4 regions of the Mesorhizobium sp. B2-8-5 genome follow, and region 1 is predicted to be linked to each of the others. Evidence: predicted binding sites of a transcription regulator. Region 1 holds the regulator's gene; each other region holds the start of a gene.
What was found. The regulator PhoB, encoded in region 1, activates phosphate uptake and scavenging genes when phosphate is short. The targets are predictions, from matches to a motif close to TGTCATNNANCTGTCAT.
Positions count from the first base shown of each region.

Region 2: FJ430_RS03890 (PhoX family protein) is a predicted target of PhoB. The motif match lies at 2,691-2,707, and genes of this name have one in related genera.
Region 3: FJ430_RS15915 (esterase-like activity of phytase family protein) is a predicted target of PhoB. The motif match lies at 1,834-1,850, and genes of this name have one in related genera.
Region 4: FJ430_RS05710 (alkaline phosphatase D family protein) is a predicted target of PhoB. The motif match lies at 2,538-2,554, and genes of this name have one in related genera.

Region 1 covers NZ_CP083951.1:1,465,697-1,471,009, forward strand. Annotated here, with positions in the region: gene pstB (phosphate ABC transporter ATP-binding protein PstB) at 1-800, shown strand, start outside; gene phoU (phosphate signaling complex protein PhoU) at 821-1,528, shown strand; gene phoB (phosphate regulon transcriptional regulator PhoB) at 1,545-2,234, shown strand; gene FJ430_RS07140 (ROK family protein) at 2,557-3,798, opposite strand; gene xylF (D-xylose ABC transporter substrate-binding protein) at 4,069-5,109, shown strand; gene FJ430_RS07150 (sugar ABC transporter permease) at 5,257-5,313, shown strand, end outside.
Region 2 covers NZ_CP083951.1:824,676-829,988, reverse strand. Annotated here, with positions in the region: gene FJ430_RS03910 (DMT family transporter) at 87-1,013, shown strand; gene FJ430_RS03905 (helix-turn-helix domain-containing protein) at 1,084-1,353, opposite strand; gene FJ430_RS03900 (phosphatase PAP2 family protein) at 1,444-2,145, opposite strand; gene FJ430_RS03895 (hypothetical protein) at 2,164-2,502, opposite strand; gene FJ430_RS03890 (PhoX family protein) at 2,770-4,767, shown strand; gene FJ430_RS03885 (phosphatidylglycerol lysyltransferase domain-containing protein) at 5,209-5,313, shown strand, end outside.
Region 3 covers NZ_CP083951.1:3,292,140-3,297,452, reverse strand. Annotated here, with positions in the region: gene FJ430_RS15925 (Gfo/Idh/MocA family protein) at 1-567, opposite strand, end outside; gene FJ430_RS15920 (LacI family DNA-binding transcriptional regulator) at 766-1,791, shown strand; gene FJ430_RS15915 (esterase-like activity of phytase family protein) at 1,951-3,432, shown strand; gene FJ430_RS15910 (MATE family efflux transporter) at 3,535-5,001, shown strand; gene FJ430_RS15905 (MFS transporter) at 5,009-5,313, opposite strand, start outside.
Region 4 covers NZ_CP083951.1:1,177,362-1,182,674, reverse strand. Annotated here, with positions in the region: gene typA (translational GTPase TypA) at 1-271, opposite strand, end outside; gene FJ430_RS05715 (hypothetical protein) at 467-754, shown strand; gene FJ430_RS05710 (alkaline phosphatase D family protein) at 892-2,466, opposite strand; gene FJ430_RS05705 (MFS transporter) at 2,746-4,029, opposite strand; gene FJ430_RS05700 (TetR/AcrR family transcriptional regulator) at 4,108-4,716, shown strand; gene FJ430_RS05695 (hypothetical protein) at 4,761-5,313, shown strand, end outside.

The DNA.
Region 1 (5,313 bases):
AACCGATGTTGTCCACCGACCTGAACGCAGCCGACACGACCGTCGAGAAGGCCAAGATCGAGGTCAAGAACCTCAATTTCTACTATGGCCAGTCGAAGGCGCTGAAGGACATCAACCTGTCCCTGCCCGAGCGCAGCGTCACAGCCTTCATCGGCCCGTCGGGCTGCGGGAAGTCGACGCTGCTGCGCGTGCTCAACCGCATCTACGAGCTCTATCCGAAGCAGAGCGCCGAGGGCCAGGTGCTGCTCGACGGCAAGAACATCCTCGACCGCTCGCAGGACCTCAACCTGCTGCGCACCAAGATCGGCATGGTGTTCCAGAAGCCGACGCCGTTCCCGATGTCGATCTACGAGAACATCGCCTTCGGCGTCAGGCTCTATGAGAAGATCAGCAAGGCCGAGATGGATAGCCGCGTCGAGCAGGCGCTGAAGCGCGCCGCGCTGTGGACCGAGGTCAAGGACAAGCTCAACGCCAGCGGCCTCAGCCTCTCGGGCGGCCAGCAGCAGCGCCTGTGCATCGCCCGCACCGTGGCGGTGAAGCCCGAGGTCATCCTGCTCGACGAGCCGGCCTCGGCGCTCGATCCGCTGTCGACGGCAAAGATCGAGGAACTGATCGACGAATTGCAGGCCGACTACACGATCGTCATCGTCACCCACAACATGCAGCAGGCGGCGCGCGTGTCGCGGCAGACGGCGTTCATGTATCTGGGCGAGCTGGTGGAGTTCGACCGGACCGAGAAGATCTTCACCTCGCCCCGCGAGAAGCGCACGCAGGACTACATTACCGGCCGCTTCGGCTGAGTTCATACGAGGACATCATCATGGCCGAACATACCGTCGCCTCCTTCGACGAGGATCTGAGGCAGATCAGCCGGCTCATCAACGACATGGGCGATCTCGCCAGCTCCATGGTCGGCGGTGCGACCAGGGCGCTGCTCGAGACCGACAATGCGCTGGCGCAGCGCGTCGTCTCCGACGACGCCATCATGGACGCTCGTCAGCGCGAGCTCGACGACCGCGCCATCACGCTGATCGCCAAGCGGCAGCCGATGGCGGACGACCTGCGCAACGTGGTCGGCTCGATCCGCATGGCGGGCGACCTCGAACGCATCGGCGATCTCGCCAAGAACATCGCCAAGCGTGTCGGCTCGGTCGGCGTCAGCGCCGCGCCGCGCGACCTCACGCATTCGATCGATTCGATGGCGCAGCTGGTGCTGATCCAGGTCCAGGCCGTGATCCAGGAATATATGGTGGGCGATGCCACGGCGCTGGCCAAGCTTCGCAACGACGACGAGCGCATCGACGTCAAATACACGTCCGTCTTCCGCGAGCTGTTGACCTACATGATGGAAGACCCGCGCAACATCACCGCTTGCACGCATCTTCTGTTCTGCGCCAAGAACCTCGAGCGCATCGGCGACCATGTGACCAACATCGCCGAGAACGCCTATTATGTGCTGACCGGCACGCAATTGCCCGCCAATCGTCCGAAGCAGGACGAGACCGCAATGTCGGCGCCGGCGGCCTGACGAAAAGGTTACCCCGATGATCGCGCCACGCATCATGGTGGTGGAGGACGAGGAGCCGCTGGGGGTGCTGCTCCGCTACAATCTCGAATCCGAGGGTTACCAGGTCGAAGTGGTGACCCGCGGCGACGAGGCCGAAATCCGCCTTCAGGAAAACGTTCCCGACCTGCTCGTGCTCGACTGGATGGTGCCGGCGGTTTCCGGTATCGAGCTCTGCCGGCGTCTCAGGATGCGGCCCGAGACCGAGCGGCTGCCGATCATCATGCTGACGGCGCGCGGCGAGGAAAGCGACCGCGTGCGCGGCCTCTCGACCGGCGCCGACGACTATCTGGTCAAGCCGTTCTCGACGCCGGAGTTCATGGCGCGCGTCAAGGCGCTGCTGCGCCGCGCCAAGCCGGAGGTGCTGTCCAGCGTGCTCAAGGTCGGCGACATCGTGCTCGACCGCGAATCGCACCGGGTCTACCGCAAGAAGAGCGAGATCCGGCTCGGGCCGACCGAGTTCCGCCTGCTCGAATTCATGATGCGCCATCCCGGCCGCGTGTTCTCGCGAAGCCAGTTGCTCGACAATGTCTGGGGCGAGACGATCTATATCGACGAGCGCACCGTGGACGTCCATGTCGGGCGCCTGCGCAAGGCGGTCAACAACGGCCGCATGCCGGACGTCATCCGCACCATCCGCGGGGCGGGGTACGCGATCAGGGAGGATTAGGTCCCGAGGGCGGAAGTTCCGACGGGATCGGCACTTCCAACATTTACGCTGGTGGGTAGTCGAGACGCTTGCGCTTCGTCATCCACGGGCGGAGCAAGGAGCGAAGCGACGCGCGCAGACCCGAGGATCCATTCCGTGACTTCCACGCGCCGCTATGGCGCAGAACTCTGCACCACTGCACCCTACGATCGAGGTAACGGCATGGATTCCAGGGTCTGCGCGCGTCGCTTCGCTCCTTGCTCCGCCCTGGAATGACGAAGTCGCGGTGGCTTCGGCCAATCTCCAACGTTGGTGCGATTCGCGGCTTCAGCGCCACGTTCGCTCAGGCCACGTTCTTCCCGGCCCCCGCTCTGGCCTGCACCCCCGGCGCGAAAATCTCCTGATCGACGAAGGTCAGCGCGCGCATGGCGCAGCCTTCGCGGATAAGCGGCAGTTCGTTCGGCTCGGTGTCGAAGGAGATCGATTCCGAGTGCTGGCCGCCGGCGGTCTGGGCGATCGCCTCTCGCAGCGCCGGCTCGATCAGGTCGAAGGCGGCCGCGCTTACGCCGACCATGGCGACAGGCGCCGGGTCGATAAGGGCGAACAGGCTGCCGAGGCCGAAACCGAGTGCTTCGCCGGCCCGGCGATAAGCCTCCCGCTCGGGTCCGTCCTCCTGCCGGGCTTTCGCGGCCAGCGCGCGCATATCGGCGTCACCGACGTCGGTCGGCGTGGCATCCTCGCTTATTCCCATGGCGCTGCGCCAGATCGCGTAATTGCCGGCATAGGCCTCGACGCAGCCGCGGCGGCCGCAGCGGCAACGCGCGCCGCCCGGACGATGGATCATATGGCCGAACTCGCCGCCGGAGGAATGTGTGCCGCTGAACAGCGCGCCCTTCAGCACCAGGCCCATGCCGATACCGTGCGAGAGCAGGATGGCGATGAAGTCGTCGCGATAGCGCTCGGGATCGCGCCATTGCAGCGCCACCGCCATCATGTTGCAGTCGTTCTCCATGGTGGCGGGAATACCGAATTCCCGTTCGAGGAGGTCGGCGAAAGGGATGTCGGTCAGCGGCGTGATCGGCGACCACAGCATGGCGCGTGAATGGGAATCGGTGATGCCCTGAATGCCCATGGCGATGCGGGCGACGCTGCCCACGTCGAGGTCGGGATCCCGCAACCGGCGCCGGACGATCGCCATGCATTCGCCGATCAGCTCGTCGCGGGGCATGACGAGCGTGTCGAGGCGCTGCTGCTCCTCGGCAACCACCTGGCCGGCATAATCGATCACGGCGACTGACAGGAAGTTCAGCGACAGCACCACGGTCAGCACCGCGGCGGCTTCGGGGTTCAGCGCCAGACCGATCTGCGGCCGGCCGCGTTTCAACGCCGTCGGCTCGCTGGCCTTGCTTTCGGTGAGAATGCCTTCCTGGATCAGATCGGCGGAGATCGCCGAAATGGTCGAGTGGCTGAGCCCGGTGGTGGCGGCAATCTCCGTGCGCGAGGGCTGGCCGGCGCGGCGCACGGCCGAAATCACCATGGCGCGGTTGCGCCGGCGCAAATCGTCGTGACGGATTCCGACCGACATCGTCTCGCACGTCCTCCCAGTCATCGCGGCCTTGTGATGATGATGCCATGGCCTGTCGGTGACATGCTAGGGATAGTGGCAGAAGCCGCAGCCTGTGTCATTATTTATTGCGGATGTCGAAAAAAATGCCCTGACCCATCAAAACCCATCAGAATCGCAGTTGACAGCGTCGTTTTGCTGGATCACTATTTTTTTGAGGCTCGAAAAAAAGCCTCTATGCCGGCCTTCGGGCCAGTCTGGGTCGCGCCGCACAGGCGCAGGGAGGATATCATGAAGAAATTCGCAGCCGCCATTCTGGCGGGCGTTGCCATGTCGCTGACGCTGGCGTCGGTCGCCGAGGCGAAGGACAAGGTGATCGGCGTGTCGTGGTCGAATTTCCAGGAAGAGCGCTGGAAGACCGACGAAGCGGCGATGAAGGCCGCCATCGAGGCCGCCGGCGACAAGTATATCTCGGCCGACGCGCAGTCCAATCCGGGCAAGCAGCTGACCGACGTCGAAAGCCTGATCTCGCAAGGCGCCAACGCGCTGATCATCCTGGCGCAGGATGCCTCGGCAATCGGCCCGGCGGTGCAGAAGGCGCTCGATGAAGGCATTCCGGTCGTCGGCTACGACCGCCTGATCGAGAACAAGGACGTGTTCTACCTGACCTTCGATAACAAGGAAGTCGGCCGCATGCAGGCCCGCGAGGTGTTCAAGGTCAAGCCGGAAGGCAATTATGTCTTCATCAAGGGCTCGGGCGCCGATCCGAACGCCGACTTCCTGTTCTCGGGCTCCATGGAAGTGCTGAAGGAGGCGATCGACAGCGGCAAGATCAAGAATGTCGGCGAGGCCTATACCGACGGTTGGCTGCCCGCCAACGCGCAGAAGAACATGGAGCAGTTCCTGACCGCCAACGACAACAAGGTCGACGCGGTCGTGGCGGCCAATGACGGCACCGCAGGCGGCGTCGTCGCGGCGCTGACGGCGCAAGGCTTGGCCGGCACCGTTCCGGTCTCGGGCCAGGACGGCGACCACGCGGCGCTCAACCGCATCGCGCTCGGCACGCAGACCGTGTCGGTGTGGAAAGACGCGCGCGAGCTCGGCAAGAACGCTGCCGAGATCGCCTCGCAGCTCGCCGACGGCAAGAAGATGGGCGACATCGCCGGCGCCAAGGACTTCACAACGCCCGGCGGCAACACCGTCAAGTCGCTGTTCCTGACTCCGATCGCGATCACCAAGGACAATCTCAACGTCGTCATCGACGCCGGCTGGATCAAGAAGGACGAAGTCTGCGCGGGCGTTGCCGCCGGTAGCGTCAAGGCCTGCAACTAAGTCTGCCGGCTCTCGATCAAAATCCCTGCGCCGCGGCCTGAAAGCCGCGGCGTTTTCTCAAAAAGATTTGTGTTTCCGCCTCTGGCGGATAGCTTCTAGGCTTGGCCAGGCATCCGCGCCAGACGGGCAGGCCGGCGGGAGGAAATCATGACCGACACGACGTCTACCCAACCGGCGGACACCGCGCGCGCGTCGGAACTCGGC
Region 2 (5,313 bases), 640 kb from region 1:
CGCCGATCGGGATTGGACCGTCATATCGACGGCGCTGCCATCTGGTTTGGCCGCTTGCTCCGTACTATCCGGCTCCCATCCGTCACATGAGCGAAGCCGTGAAGACATCCAGCCTGACCGGCGCCGTTTCGCCGATGATCCCCGTGCTCATATGCGCGCTGGCGATCTTCCTGCTCTCCGGCATGGATGCGGCAATGAAGTCCCTGGCCCTCGCGGTCGGCGTCTATAACACGCTGCTGTGGCGCAGCCTGGTTGCCACGTTGGTCGCGGGCGCCGCCTGGTCGGCGGGGTCGCGCTCGAAGCCGAGCCTTCCGGTGCTGGGCCTGCATGCCCTGCGCGCCGCGATTGTCGGCATCGTCCTGGTCTTGTTCTTCTGGGGTCTGGCGAGGCTGCCGCTCGCCGAGGCGATCGGGCTCAGCTTCGTCGCGCCGCTGTTTGCGCTTTTGCTTGCGGCATTGTTGCTGGGCGAACGCATAAGGCGGCAGGCAATCTGGGCATCGCTGGCCGGCATGGCGGGCGTCGCGATCATGCTGGCCGGCAAATTCGGGGCGGCGAGCCATTCGCAAGATGCCCTGCTTGGCACGGCCGCGGTGCTCGCATCGACGGTGTTCTACGCCTACAATCTGATCCTCTCGAGGCAACAGGCGCTGCTGGCCAGGCCGGTCGAGATCATGCTGTTCCAGAACCTCTTCGTCGCGATCATCCTCGGTCTCGCGGCACCCTGGCTCGCGGTTGCGCTGCCGAGCGATCTCTGGCTTCCCTTGGGCGCGGTGGCGCTGCTGTCGCTCGCCGGGCAATTTTTGATGAGCTGGTCCTACGCCCGTGCCGAGGCGCAATATCTGATTCCGACCGAATACTCGGCCTTCATCTGGGCGATCGCGCTTGGCTGGTTCTTTTTCGGCGAGACGGTGGCCTGGACCACGCTGACGGGGGCATGCCTCATCGTCGCCGGCTGCCTGATCGCCGCGCGCGCCAATCCGAAGCTTGCCGAGCCGATCGAAGCGGCGATGTGAGAGAGCGCGGCATCGGTCGGTAAATCCGGCCGCAACGGCGCCGATTCTTTCGCACCGCCGCGGTGGCGGCTCAGCCCTGCGGGTTCTGCGCCGCGGTAGTCTTGAGGCGCACGCCCCTGCCGCCGCGCTCGCTGGCCTGGTTCTCGCCGATCAGCTCCACGCCGACCTCGTCGAGCGCCTGGATGACCTTCATCAGCGTGTCGACCACGCCCCGGACCACGCCGTCGCTTGCTTCCATGCGCTGGATCGTCGGCAGCGAGACGCCGGCGCGCTCGGCGAGCGTCTTCTGGTCGATGCCGGTCAACGCCCGCGCGGCGCGCATCTGTGCGGCAGTGATCATCGGCCTGAACCCGTCTTTTGAAGCTGCAGGAGATGTATATTGCAGATATTACAATGTCTCAAGCATCATTTTATATGCCTCAGCCATCGATCAGTCGCTGTCGGCCACTACTTTGCGTCGCTGCAGCAGGCGCGCCGCAAGCCAGCACAGCATGGCCCATGCGAAGCCCGCGCACCAGCCGGCAAGCACGTCGGACGGCCAGTGCACGCCAAGATAGACGCGACTGGCGCCGATCAGCACCGTGGTGAGCACGGCAAGGCCGAGCACGAAGACTTTCGTCCTGCGATCCGGCAGGAAGCGGGCCGCCAGCGAGCCGAGGGTCAGATAGGTCACCGCCGACAGCATCGCGTGACCGCTGGGAAACGAGAGCGAAGTCTCGGTGACGAGATGCGAGACGAGATCGGGGCGCGGCCGGTCGACCTCGAATTTGAGCAGGCTGGAAAGCACTTGCCCGCCCGCCACGGCCGCGAACATGAACAGAGCGGTCAGGGGTCTGCGGAGCAAGAGCAGATAGACGATCGTCGCCGTCGTGATCAGCGCCAGCACGGCGGTGCTGCCCAGCGCGGTGACGTCGCGCACCGCGCCTTCGAGCCAGGGTGGACCGATCGGACTGTCCGGCTGCCCTGCATGGCGGAAGGCAAGCAGGATTTCCGTATCGAAGGCATGTGGCGTGGTGGCGCGCGCCACCTCGATGAGCTCCACCAGGCCCCATAGACCGCCGGCGATCGCCAGCCCGGCCAGCAGCACCGGGAATTCCAACTTGTTGAGCAGCGCGTCGGCGGTCGATTTCATTCGGGCCCTTGGGTCCAGCTACAGCCGTTGCATATAGGGCCCGAGCGTGATCAGCGCGACGGCGGCGATCGCCAGCACCATGCCGGTCGCCTGCAAGGCGTTTAGCCGTTCGCCGAAGAAGGCGAGCGCCACGGCATTGACCGAGACGAGCTGGATGACCGCCGACAGGCTGAACGACACCGACATGCCGAACTCGCGCACCAGCCGCAGCATGATCAGATTGCCGGCCGTGTAGAGCGCCAGGGTCAAAAGAAGCTTGGCCAGGCTCGGCGCCATCCCCCAATGCTTGGCCGCCATCGCCGCCAGCAGGAACATCACCGTCGAAATGCCGAGCTGCGCCAGTCCCCAGAAACTCACCTTGTCGTCCCCTTCTTGAAGCGCCGTCGCCACGCCGGCCGCAGCCTTTGTTTCCGAAGCGGGCGAAACCGTCAAGCTGCGTGGTGGAGGATAGGGCGAAGGCCGCGGCAAGCCCTTTCTCCCCGTATAGTGTAGAAAGGGAATCGACATCGACGACTTCGCCAATCACGGAGGGTATGTCGAAGGCATGTCACGAAAATGTGATCGGCGCGCTTTAGGGGTCGAAAGGTCAAAATCCCAGCCACCTCAAGAAGCCAGAGGAATCCCATGACCGTGACCCCTGAGACCCGCTTCCGCACCAGTCAGCTCGAAGAAAATGACGGCCCGCCCGTCAATCCGACCGACAACCGCACCATGGGCGAGATCGTCGCCGCGCGTTTCTCGCGCCGCGGCTTTCTCATGGGCTCGCTGGCCGTCTCGGCCATTGCCGCCACCGTCAGCCCGCTGGCGCTGATCGCCGCCGACGAGGCGCGCGCCGCCGAGGCTTCGGCTTTCAAGTTCGACGAGCTAGAGGCCGGCATCGACGACAAGCACCATGTCGCGCCGGGCTATGACGCCGACGTGCTGTTGCGCTGGGGCGATCCGTTGTTCGCCGACTCGCCCGCGTTCGATCCGGCAAAACAGTCGGCCGAAGCCCAGGCCAGGCAGTTCGGCTACAACAACGACTATGTCGGCTATATCCCGATCGACGGCTCCGCCGAGCACGGCTTGCTGGTCGTCAATCACGAATACACCAACCCGCATCTGATGTTCCCCGGCATCGTCTCGATCGTCGAGAAGGACGGCAAGAAGGCCGCCGAGGTGGCGCCGCTTTCGAAGGAGCAGGTCGATGTCGAGATGGCCGCGCATGGCGGCACGATCGTCGAGATCCGCAAGCAGGGCGGCAAGTGGCAGGTCGTGCGCGACGGCAAGCTCAACCGCCGCATCACCTCCAACACCGAGATGGCGCTGTCCGGCCCGGTCGCCGGCCATGATCGCGTCAAGACCAATGCCGATCCGTCCGGCGCCAAGGTCATCGGCACCGTCAACAACTGCGCCGGCGGCGTCACGCCCTGGGGCACCTATGTGATGGCCGAGGAGAACATCCACGGCTATTTCTCGGGCGAATTGCCGGAGAGCCACAGGGAAGCCGCCAATTACAAGCGCCTCGGCATCCCCGAAGGCGCCTATGAGTGGGGCGCGCATTATGATCGCTTCAACCTTGCCAAGGAGCCGAATGAGCCCAATCGCTTCGGCTGGATCGTCGAGGTCGATGTCAACGATCCGGCTTCGGTGCCGAGGAAGCGCACCGCCATGGGCCGTTTCAAGCATGAGGGCGCCGAATCGATCGTCGCCAGGGATGGCCGCGTCGTCTTCTATCTCGGCGACGACGAACGCTTCGACTACGTCTACAAATTCGTCACCGCCGGCAAGTTCAATCCCGATGACCGCGCGGCCAACATGAACCTGCTCGACGACGGCACGCTGCATGTGGCGAAGTTCGCCGAGGACGGCTCGGTCGAATGGATGCCGATCGTGTTCGGGCAGGGCCCGCTGACTGCCGAGAACGGTTTTGCGTCCCAGGCCGACGTGCTCATCGAGACGCGGCGCGCCGCCGACCTGCTCGGCGCCACCAAGATGGACCGGCCGGAGGACATCCAGCCGAATGCCGGCAACGGCAAGGTCTATGTCATGCTGACCAACAACACCAAGCGCAAGGCCGAGCAAGTCGACGCCGCCAATCCGCGCGCCGGCAACGCCTTCGGCCACATCATCGAGATCGTCGAGGACGGCGGCGACTTCGCCGCCACCAAGGGCAAATGGGAAGTGCTGCTGAAATGCGGCGATCCGTCGGTGGCTGATGTCGGCGCCACCTTCTCCACCGCGACCACCGCCCATGGCTGGTTCGGCATGCCGGACAATTGCGCCGTCGATTCGGCCGGGCGCCTGTGGGTCGCCACCGACGGCCAGGGCCCGAAGGCCACTGGCCGCACCGACGGCCTGTGGGCGGTCGACACCGAAGGCCCGGCGCGCGCGACTTCAAAACTGTTCTTCCGCGTGCCGATCGGCGCCGAAATGTGCGGCCCGCTCTTCGCGCCGGACGACCAGACGGCTTTCGTCGCCGTCCAGCATCCGGGCGACGGCGGCGAGGACTGGGAAGGCTTTGGCCGCCCGTCCTATTACGAGGACTCGTCGACCCGCTGGCCGGACTTCAAGCCGGACATGCCGGTGCGGCCGTCCGTCGTTGCGATTACGAAGCAGGGCGGCGGCAAGATCGCGATGTGACCTCGAGAGGGAGGATTTCGATCGATCCGAAATCCTCCCCCTTCCGTCATCCGGCGCGTTGAAGCATTGCCATGTTCATCCTGTTCCTCAGGCGGAAGCCGATCGACTCGTAAAGCCGATCGCCACCGCATTGCTGTCACAGGCGTGCAGGTACGCAACCTCGCCGCGTGCCGAACGGGCCGGGCTTGGTGAGAGACGCGAGCAAGCAGCGCCACGCTGCCCGTCACGCCCGGTTGCGCGACGCCGAGGGATTGCGCCAAAGCCGACGCGCGCATGGCGCGTTTCGCGCGGCGATGGACGATACTGGCCGCTTTCGGACGTTTGCCCTTCATTCGCCGCCAATTGCATCCTATATCGCGCTGGCGCGACGTGGCCGGCAGCGGTCGCCAGCGATTCGCGACCTGAGGGCGGCAGGTCATCCATTCTTGGCACGCGGAGCTCATGGCGCCCCTGCGCATCTATTTCGACAGGCTTCTCGACGCCGTGGCGCCCAAGGTTCCGCGGCGCGAGTTGACGGATGCCGAGCGCCTGGCGCTGGTGCGCCGC
Region 3 (5,313 bases), 1.8 Mb from region 1:
TTCGCCGGCGACCATGTAGCGCGCGGCGTCGAAGGTGTGGATCGCCATGTCGAGCAGCAGCACGTGGCGCATCTCCTCGCGAAAGCCGCCGAAATGCGGCGCGACGAAGAAGTCGGCATGGATGCTGGTCGCCGCGCCGATGGCGCCTGAATCGAGAAAGCGGCGGATGCGCCTGACATTGGCGACATAGCGGCGGTTCTGGACGACGGCATGGACGCGCCTGGCCTTGCGCGCTGCCTTGATGATGGCGCGCGCATTGTCCGGGCTGTCGGCCAGCGGCTTTTCGGTGAGCAAATGGCAATGATGGGCGAAGGCCGAAAGCGCGACTTCGCGGCGGGCAGCCGGGACCACGACATCGAATACGGCGTCGGGCTTGGTCTCATCGAGAACGGCGTCGAGGCTTGTGCTGACCACTGCATTGGACAGCCCGTATTCGCGCGCCCTCGCTTGCGCCCGTTCGGCATCGAGATCGACAAGGCCGGCAATGGCGAGCCCGTCGATCCGCCTTGCGGCATCGAGCCAGTGCTTGCTCATGGCTCCGCACCCGACCAGGACGACCTTCATCATCCAGCACTCCTCCTCGGCTCGGCCCCTCCAGGCCGAGTGTCACGGCATCCGCGGCATCAACCGTAAACGTTTTTCCGTAAACGTTTACGAGAACACACCCGATGGCGTAGAATGTCAATCGGCTGCTTGTCGAAAATTGCCCCGAAGCCTTGGCCTGAGCGGCAGCCGGTGCTAGCCAAGGCAGGGGGAGAACCGTCCTTGGCGTCCAGCATCCACGACCTTGCGCGTCACCTGAACATTTCGATCGGCACCGTGTCGCGGGCGCTGAACGGCCGCGCCGACGTCAATGCCGACACCCGCCGGCGCGTGCTGGAAGCCGCCAAGCTGCTGAACTACGCGCCCAACCAGTCCGGCCGCAGCTTGCGGCAAGGCGCCACCCATTCCGTCGCCTTCATGCTGCAGCCGCATCCCGGTGACCAGCAATATGGCGAGCCGTTCTTCATCCCGTTCCTGACCGGCCTGCAGGCGCGGCTGGCCGAAAGCGGGCTCGACCTGATCGTGGTGATGGGCGCGCCTGGTGACTACCAGCAGGAGCGCCTGCGCCGCGTCGTCGAGACCCGCCGCGCCGACGCGGTGGTGCTGGCCTGGACCCGGCGCGAGGACGAACGCATCGACTATCTGACCGAGCGAGGCTTTCCCTTCGCAACGCTCGGCCGCAGCCGCTCGGGCGGCAAGTCCTACCCTTCGCTCGATCTCGATTTCGAGAAGGCGGGCAGCGACGCGGTCGACCGGCTGGTCGCGCGCGGCCATCGTCGCATCGCCGCCATCCGCCCGGCGCTCAACCTCAATTTCGGATATCTCTTCCTCGACGGCTATCGCAAGGCGCTGAAGCGGCACGGCATCGAGGTCGATCCCGGCCTGATCGCCGACGGCTTCATCAACGAGGCCGGCGGCTACCAAGTGACGCCGCGCGTCATGCTCTCCAAGGACCGACCGACGGCAATCATCTTCAACAACGACGCCATGGCGCTCGGCGGCTGCAAGGCACTGGCCGAGATGGGCATCCGGCCGGGCCACGACATCGCCGTGACCGTCATCGTCGACACGCCGCTCTGCCGCTATTTCTCGCCGACCCTGACAGCCTTCCGTCCATCGCTGGAGCCGATGGGCCGGAGGCTGGCCGAGATGCTGCTCGCCTCGCTTCCCGCCTTCGCCGGCCCCGAAGGCACACGCATCATCCGCGAGGTTTGGCCGCTGGAGCTGGTCGTTCGGGAGAGCGATTGAGCGGAAGCGGTTTCCCAGGGGGAGAAGGAAAGAACCTCCGCCTGTCACGCAACCATCACGTTCACGTCCTAGACCGCTCGACGGCTAGGGCTGGCCGCATCGTCGATGCCGCGCCTTTTTGAGCCACTGGCCGCTCTGCTCGTCAAGAAGGGGATATCGATGAAACACCTTAACCGAACCGTCGCGCTCGGCGCGGCGCTTGCCCTGTTCACCGCCCTCACCCCGGCGCTCGCCGATGGCGTCGCCTATGTCAACAAGGGGCTGGTCGGCATCGGCCGCATCCCGGCCAGCCAGAAGGACAAGTTCGGCGAGACCTTCGGTTCGGGCTCCGGCATGGCGATCGACACCAAGTCCTGGGTGCGTGACGGCGCCGGCTACAAGGGCTCGCTGTGGCTGCTGCCGGACCGCGGCTACAATGTCGTCGGCACCACCGATTATCGCCCGCGCCTCAACACCATTTCGATCGAGTTGGCCCCGACCGCCGCCGGCGCGGCGCCCGCCGCCGGACAGGAACAGTCTGGCGTGAAAGCGACGCTCGCCGACACGATGCTGTTGACCGACGACAAGGGCGCCGACGCCACCGGCCTCGATCCGTTGAACGGCGTGCGCGAAGCCGCTGGCGACATGCCGATCCTGCCGCAGGCCGACAACGGCAAGCTGGCGTTGGATAACGAAGCGATCGCACGGCTGCCGGACGGCACCATGTTCATCTCCGACGAATATGGCCCCAACATCTACCGTTTTTCGGCCGACGGCCACCTGATGTCGGCGACGCAACCGCCCGCGGCCCTTGTGCCGATGCGCCACGGCAAGCCGAACTTCGCTTCCGACAATCCCGGCCCGGGCGCCGCCGAGCCCGATCCGAAGGATCCCGAGACCGGCCGCCAGAACAACCAGGGCCTCGAAGGCATGTCGATGACGCCCGACGGCAAGTTTCTGATCGCCGTGCTGCAGTCGGCGGCCCGCCAGGACGGCGGCGATTCCGGCTCGACCCGCCAGAACACCCGCGCGCTGGTCTATGATGTTTCCGACCTCGCCCACCTCAAGCTGGCGCACGAATATGTCGTGCCGCTGCCGGTGTTCAAGGATGCCAAAGGCAAGACCAAGGTGGCCGCGCAGAGCGAGATCGTCGCGCTCTCCGACAAGAGCTTCCTGATGCTGGCGCGCGACTCAGGTAACGGCCAGGGTCTCAAGGGCGACGAGTCGCTCTATCGCAAGATCGAGATCGTCGACCTTTCCGCCGCCACCGATATCGCCAACGGTCCGTTCGACGCGGCCGACAAGCCGGTCGCCCCTAAGGGCGTGCTCGACCCGTCGGTGACGCCGGCCAAGCTCACCTCCTTCATCGACATCAACGACAAGGGCGAGCTCGGCCGCTTCGGCCTGCACAATGGCGCTCCGAACGACAAGGACAACCTTTCGGAGAAGTGGGAGGCGATGTCGCTGGTCTCCGTGCTCGATCCGAAGCTGCCCGACGACTATTTCCTGTTCGTCGCCAACGACAACGACTTCCTCACTCAGGACGGCTTCCAGGTCGGCGCTTCGTACAAGGCCGAGGATGGCGCCGATGTCGACACCACCTTCCTCGTCTATCAGGTGACAATCCCCGGCCTGTCTGGGAACACTGTCGCCGGCCAGTAACCGGCGACGGGCGAATGCCCGTCATCCCGCTGATCCTGAAAAGGATGCACGACCATCAGGCCTGCGATACCATCGCGGGCCTGATTCATTTTCGGTGCTGCCATGGATGACAAGAAGCCCACCCGCCGGCGGACCGGCGACCTGACCAGCGGCCCCATTCCGCGCACGCTGCTTCTGTTCGCCCTGCCGGTGCTGGGCTCCAACGTGCTGCAGTCGCTGAACGGCTCGATCAATGCCGTCTGGGTGGGGCGCTTCCTCGGCGAGGCGGCGCTGACGGCGACCTCCAACGCCAATCTGGTGCTGTTCCTGATCCTTGGCACGGTGTTCGGTATCGGCATGGCGGCGACCATTCTGGTCGCGCAGTCCGTCGGCGCCCGCGATCTGCCGGAAGCCAAGCGCATCGTCGGCACCAGCGCCACCTTCTTCTTCCTGGTTTCCGTTGTGTTCGCGGTCTGCGGCTGGGTCTGGGTCGACGCCATCCTCACCGGGCTCGGCACGCCGGCGGATGCCTTGCCGCTGGCGCGCGCCTATCTGCGCATCATCTTTGTCGCTGTGCCGATGATGAACCTTCTGTCCTTCGTCATGACCGTGCTACGCGGAGCCGGCGATTCGCGCACGCCGTTTGTCTTCATGGCGCTGGCGGTCGTTCTCGACGTCGTGCTCAATCCCCTGCTGATCCGCGGCATCGGCCCCTTCCCCGAGCTCGGCATCGCCGGCTCGGCGACTTCGACGCTCATAGGCCAGACGGTCAGCGTGATCGCCATCCTGATCGTGCTCTATGCCCGCAAACACCCGCTGCGGCTGGCGGGCGCCGATCTCGCCTTGCTCAGGCCCGACCCGGCCCTGCTGCGCATCGTCGTCTTCAAGGGTATCCCGATGGGCCTGCAGATGATCGTCATCTCGGCCGCGGCATTGACCGTGATGGGCATCGTCAATTCCTACGGCTCGCAGGTCGCTGCCGCCTACGGCATCGCAGCCCAACTCTGGACCTATATCCAGATGCCGGCTCTGGCGATCGGCGCCGCCGTCTCCTCGATGGCGGCGCAGAATGTCGGCGCCGGGCGCTGGGACCGCATCGGCAAGGTCGCGGCGTCCGGCGTCGGCTTCAACCTGGTGCTGACCGGCGCGCTGGTGGCGCTGCTTTTCGTCTTCGACCGCGCGGTGCTCAGCCTATTCCTCAGCAACGACAGCGCCGCGATCGACATCGCCGCCCACATCAACAGGATAGCGTCCTGGTCATTCATCCTGTTCGGCATCACGATCGTGCTGTTCGCCACGGTGCGCGCCACCGGCGCCGTCATGCCGCCGCTCATCATCCTGATCATCTCGGTGTTGATCATTCGCACCGGCTTTGCCTATTCCATGCGCAGCGTCATCGGCCAGGAGGCGCTGTGGTGGAGCTTTCCGGCGGGCTCGATCGCTTCGCTGGTGCTGGCCGCCGCCTATTATCGCTTCGGCCGCTGGCGCACGATGCATATGATCGAGGATCGGCCGGCCGCGGGCGAGCCGCCCGACACCGGCCTTGGCGTGCCGCGCCAACGCGCGCAGCTCCTGCCGGAGACCGAATAGCCAAGACCTACCGTGCGTATCTGACGCCAAAGCCGAGCGCGACCAGCGAGAAGACGATGATCATGCCGGCAAAGGCCAGGCTTGCCACGGTGGCGCTCGCCAGGCTGGACAGGATGCCGATGCCGATCACCGGCAGCGCGTTGCCGCAGAAGCAGCAGATGAAGAAGGCCGACACCACCTCGGCGCGGCGGTCGGCCGGCGCGATCTGATTGACCACTTGCAGGCCGCCGCGATAGCCGAGCGCCGCCGCCACGCCGCAGACCGCCGTCGCGGCGATCATGAGCGCCATCGAGGCGTAGACCTGCGCCGCCA
Region 4 (5,313 bases), 290 kb from region 1:
CCACCATAGACAGGATGCGCTCGACCTCGCCGCCGAAATCGGCGTGTCCGGGCGTGTCGACGATGTTGATGCGGGTGCCGTGCCAGTCGACCGAGGTCGCCTTGGCCAGGATGGTGATGCCGCGTTCCTTTTCGAGGTCGTTGGAATCCATGGCGCGCTCGGCGACGCGCTGGTTGTCGCGGAAGGCGCCGGACTGTTTCAGAAGTTGGTCGACCAGCGTGGTCTTGCCATGGTCGACGTGCGCGATGATCGCGATATTGCGGAGGTTCATTTTTCTGGTCTCGGGAACGTTGCAGGCAGCAGGCCCAAAAGCGCCGCCTTTTTCGGTTGCGCGGCTCATACAAGGTTTTTCGCAATTGCGAAAGGGGAGGCACGACCCCAAATGGATGGTCACTGATTCTTAAACGTCTTGGTGTGAAATGATTCTGTTAACCAAGGCGGAACCTTTGAGGGGCCGGACAGTTCGATGTTCATGACCGATCATATGCCCAGATTGCGTCCGGTTTTTGTGTGGGCGGCGCTTGGCGTGCTTGTAGCGGCAGGCGCCGCGCAGTCGGCGGCCGCGCTGCGGGAAGCCGACCCGATCGCACCGCCCGACGCCAGGACAGTACAGCAGATGTTCGCCGACGCCCCCGACGGCGTCGACCCGATCGTCACCGGCCCGGTCAGCGCCGCCTTCAAGCAGCGCCAGAAGGATGCCAACTGCGACACCGCGGTCTGGCCGAACGTTCCGCGGGCTTGCTATCCCGACTGACGCTCTTCATTGCATTTTGGAATTGGTTCTGGACCGCCGCAGCGCTTTGACGCCACGGCAGGATCTTTGACGCTGCTGCTCGCCTAGGGTGTGTTGAGATTCAGGTCAGGCCGGCATCACCTGAATATCAACGCAGCCTAAGCCGACCGCACCGGATCGAGCGTCACCTTGTAAAGCTCGTTGTCGTCGCGATCCATCAGCCGCACGGTGAGCTGTTCGGTCGCGCCCGAAATATCGACCAGGCCGAAGAACTGCAGCCCGGCCGACGGCGGCAGATTCTGGCCCTGTTCGGCGGTCGGCGCCTTGATGAATTTCAACTCCGGCCCGAAGGTCATGTCGAGGTCGTTGGGGCCGAAGGTGCCGGCATGGATCGGGCCGGAGACGAATTCCCAGAACGGATTGAAATCCTGGAACTGCGCCTTGTCGGGGTTGTAGTAATGCGCCGCGGTGTAATGCACGTCCGCGGTCAGCCACACCGTGTTGGTGATGCCGGCATTCTTGATGAAGCGCAGCACGTCGGCGAATTCGAGCTCGCGGCCCTTCGGCGCGCCATTGTCGTTATTGCTGACGGCCTCGAAACCGACCTTCTTGGCCGCGTCGTCCCAGACGACGAGGCTGAGCGGCATGTCGGCGGCGATGACCTTCCAAGTCGCCTTGGAGTTGGCCAGCTCGCGCTTCAGCCACTTGGACTGCTCCTCGCCGATCATGCGCGACTTCGGCGTCAGCGTTTCTTCCATGTCGGGGCCGTTCGGGCCGCGATAGGAGCGCATGTCGAGGAAGAACACGTCAAGCAGCGGCCCATGCGAGATCTTGCGGTAGACGCGGCCTGGCTCCGACGGCTCGTAGCGGATGGTGGTCATCTCGTGGAAGGCACGCGCCGCTCTGGCCGCCAGCACATGGATCGACTTTTCGTGATAGCGGTCGTCGGCCGTCAGGTCCTTCGAATCCGACCAGTTGTTGAGCACCTCGTGGTCGTCCCACTGGTAGAAGGTCGGACAGATGGCCGACAGGCCAAGCACATGCTTGTCCATCATGTTGTATTTCCACTGGTCGCGGTACTCGTCCAGCGTCTCGGCGACCTTGCGCTTGCCGTCGAGCATGACGACGTTCTTCCACTTGCCGCCGCCGGGCAGGTCGACCTCGTCCTTCAAGGCGCCGTCGGCATAGATCGTATCGCCGGAATGCAGGAAGAAGTCCGGCGTGTGCTTGGCGATGGTCGAATAGGTCTTCATGCCGGTCTCGTCGATGCCCCAGCCCTGGCCGGCCGTATCGCCCGACCAGGCGAAGCGCACATCACGCTTCGAAGACGGCGCGGTGCGGAAGCGGCCGACGATCGGCTCGGAGACAGCGTTGATATCGGAGAGATCGGCGGCCACCATGCGGTAGAAGATATCCTGGTCCGAGGCGAGGTCGGTGAGCAGCCGCTTCACCGTGTAGTCGCTGGCCGGCGAGGTGTCGAGCGGCGCGAGCCGGGTCGCATTGGCGAAGCTTTCGGTCGTCGACACCTCATACATGACGCGCGCCGGACGGTCGGTGCGGGTCCACACCATGCCGGAGGTGGCGTCGACGTCACCGGACTGGACGCCATGCGTGAAGGCCGGGCGCTGGCTGGCGCGGGAATAATATGGCAGCGCGAGACCGGAGGCGCCGACAAGGCCGAAGGCGCTGGCCGAGGTGACGAAAGCGCGGCGGGTCAACGAAAGCTTGTTCATGGCTGTCTCCGGATGGCGTTGAACGGGACCGCCAAGCTCTCGCCTCAATGTTTCAGGCGCATTTCGGAACCATGAAGTTTTGATAACAGTTCATCTTTCCCCGTCTCCCTTTGTGGAGAACGGGAAACCTGCGCCGGGAGCCGTGTCGATATTCGGGTCAGGACGAGCCGAAAACGGCGGTCTCCGAGAACCGGAGCGGAGCGTACTCAAAGTGCGTGAGCACCGGAAGCGTAGGAGACTGCTGTTTGCAGGCCGGCCTCACCCGAATATCGACATGCCTCAAGCCGCCTGCGCCTCCGGCTCGAAAGCCGGCCTGTCGGTGTTGATCAGCAACGAGATGCAGGCCGCCGCGATCCCGGTCATCCCGGCAATCAGGAACGCCAGCTCGTAATTGCCCTGCAGCTCGCGCATCGTGCCGCCGAAGGCGGCGGCCGCCGCGGCGCCCACCTGGTGGCCGGCGACGATCCAGCCGAACACGATCGGTCCGCTGCGATCGCCGAACGCCTCGTTGGCAAGCCTCAGCGTCGGCGGCACGGTGGCGATCCAGTCGAGCCCGTAGAGCACGGCGAAGATGACCAGGCTGGTCGCCGAGAAGCCTGAATAAGGCAGGTAGATCAGCGACAGGCCGCGCACCGCGTAATAGACGCCGAGGAGCTTGCGCGGATCGAAGCGGTCGGTGAGCCAGCCGGACAGCGTGGTGCCGATCAGGTCGAAAATGCCCATCATCGACAGCAGTCCGGCAGCCTGCACCTCGCCGATGCCCATATCGCCGCAGAAGGCGATGAGATGCGTGCCGACGAGGCCGTTGGTGGTGAAGCCGCAAACGAAGAAGGTGGCGAACAGATACCAGAACACCCGCGTGCCGGCAGCCCGGCGCAGCGTGTTCAGCGTATGCGCAAGGAAATTGCCCTGCGATGCGGGCGACACCGGCGGCACGTCGTCGGCATCGGCGCCGTAGCGCACCTGGCCGATCGAGGCGGGGCGCTCGGGCACCAGCAGCAGGACGAACGGGATCAGGGCCGCCGTCGCGATCGCCACGGCGATCGCCACCGGCTTCCAGCCGCCGCTCTGCGCCAGCGAGGCGATCACCGGAAGGAAGATAAGCATGCCGGTAGCGCTGGAGGCCGACATCAGCCCCATCATCAGGCCGCGATTGGTCTTGAACCAGCGGTTGACGATGGTGGCGCCCAGCACGCTCGCCACCGCGCCCGAACCGATGCCGGAAAACACGCCCCAGGTGAGGAAAAGATGCCAGGGCTCAGTCATCAACAGGCTGAGCGCGGTCGATCCGGACATCACCACTAGCGCGCCGAGCAGCGTGCGGCGCAGCCCAATGCGCTCCATCAGCGCCGCGGCGAACGGCCCGGTCAGGCCGTAGAGCAGGATGCCGACGCTGGCGGCCCAGGAGGTCACGTCACGGCGCCAGCCGAAGCTTTCTTCCAGCGGCACCATCATCACCGAGGGCGCGGAGCGAAGCCCGGCCGCGATCAAAAGGCAGAAGAAGATGACGGCAACGACGACGAATGCGTAGCGCTGGCCAAACGGGCGGGACTGGGCTATCATGTTACTGACCGGTACGTTGCAATGGGATGAAGCCATACATACGTACCGGTCAGTAACATTGTCAAGCGAGTTGTTTGCATGCCATCGGACAATAAAATTGAAGGGTCGTTGAGCGATGCCCCTGCTCCCAGGGCGGCGGACAAGATCCTGGACGTTGCGCGCGACCTGTTTTATCGCGAGGGCATCCGGGCGATCGGCGTCGACGAGATCGTCAAGCGCGCCGGCGTCACCAAGCCGAGCCTCTACCGCAGCTTCCCGTCCAAGGACGAGCTTGCCGCCTCCTATCTGCGCAAATACGACCTGGAATTCTGGGAGCGCTTCGACGAGGCCGTCGACGCGCATCCAGGCAATCCGCGCGCGCAGATCATCGCTTTCCTGACCCGGGTCGGCAAACGCACGCAAAAGCCGGATTATCGCGGCTGCGGCATGACCAACGCGGCGGTCGAATATCCGGAACATGGCCATCCTGCGCGTGTCGTCAGCGAGAACAACAAGCAGGAGTTGCGCCGGCGCCTGCGCGCCATGGCGGCCGCGATGGGCGCGCCCGATTCCGATACGCTGGGCGACGGCCTGCTGCTCCTCATCGAGGGCGCCTATATCAGCGGCCAGCTGTTTGGCCTGGGCGGACCGGCGGCCGCCGTCGCCCGCAACGCCGACCTCCTGATCGAAGCCAGCTTGAAGAAATAGCAATTGAAGCTACGCTTTCGGCAACTCGAACGGAGTTGTCAGCCATGCGTGCTCTTCTCATCCCGCTTGCCCTCGCCGGTTTCTGCCAAACGGCCCAGGTCGGCGAGATCTCCAGCGCCTACACCGATCTCGACTGGAAGAAGGACTGCGTGACCTATGCCCAGGCCGCGGAAGGCGACGGCGACTGGGCGAGCCTGGTCTGCTCGGGCTATCGCGGCTACCCGGTGCTGGTCGGCTACGACGACGCGCGAGAGTCTCTCTATTACGGCTTTCCATCCGACGACATGACCGCGGTCTGGGAGAGCTTCACCGCCTTCAACGGCTCGGGCCCGAAGGTCGAGTGGCGCATCGAAACCAATGGCGATGTCGCCATTCCCTTCGCCGCCATCCACCGCCGCTCGATCAGCGACCCGCAGGACGAGAAGAAATCGACCGATGTGCTGGTCGTCGCCAAGGTGGCGCAACCGGAAGAGCATCAGGGCTGCACCGTCGGCCTGGTTCTAGCCACCGGCAACCCGCAGGCCAACGACCAGGCGCGCAAGCTCGCCGACGACAAGGCGAAGACCTTCGCCTGCCGCAAGGACAAGCGCGAAGTGA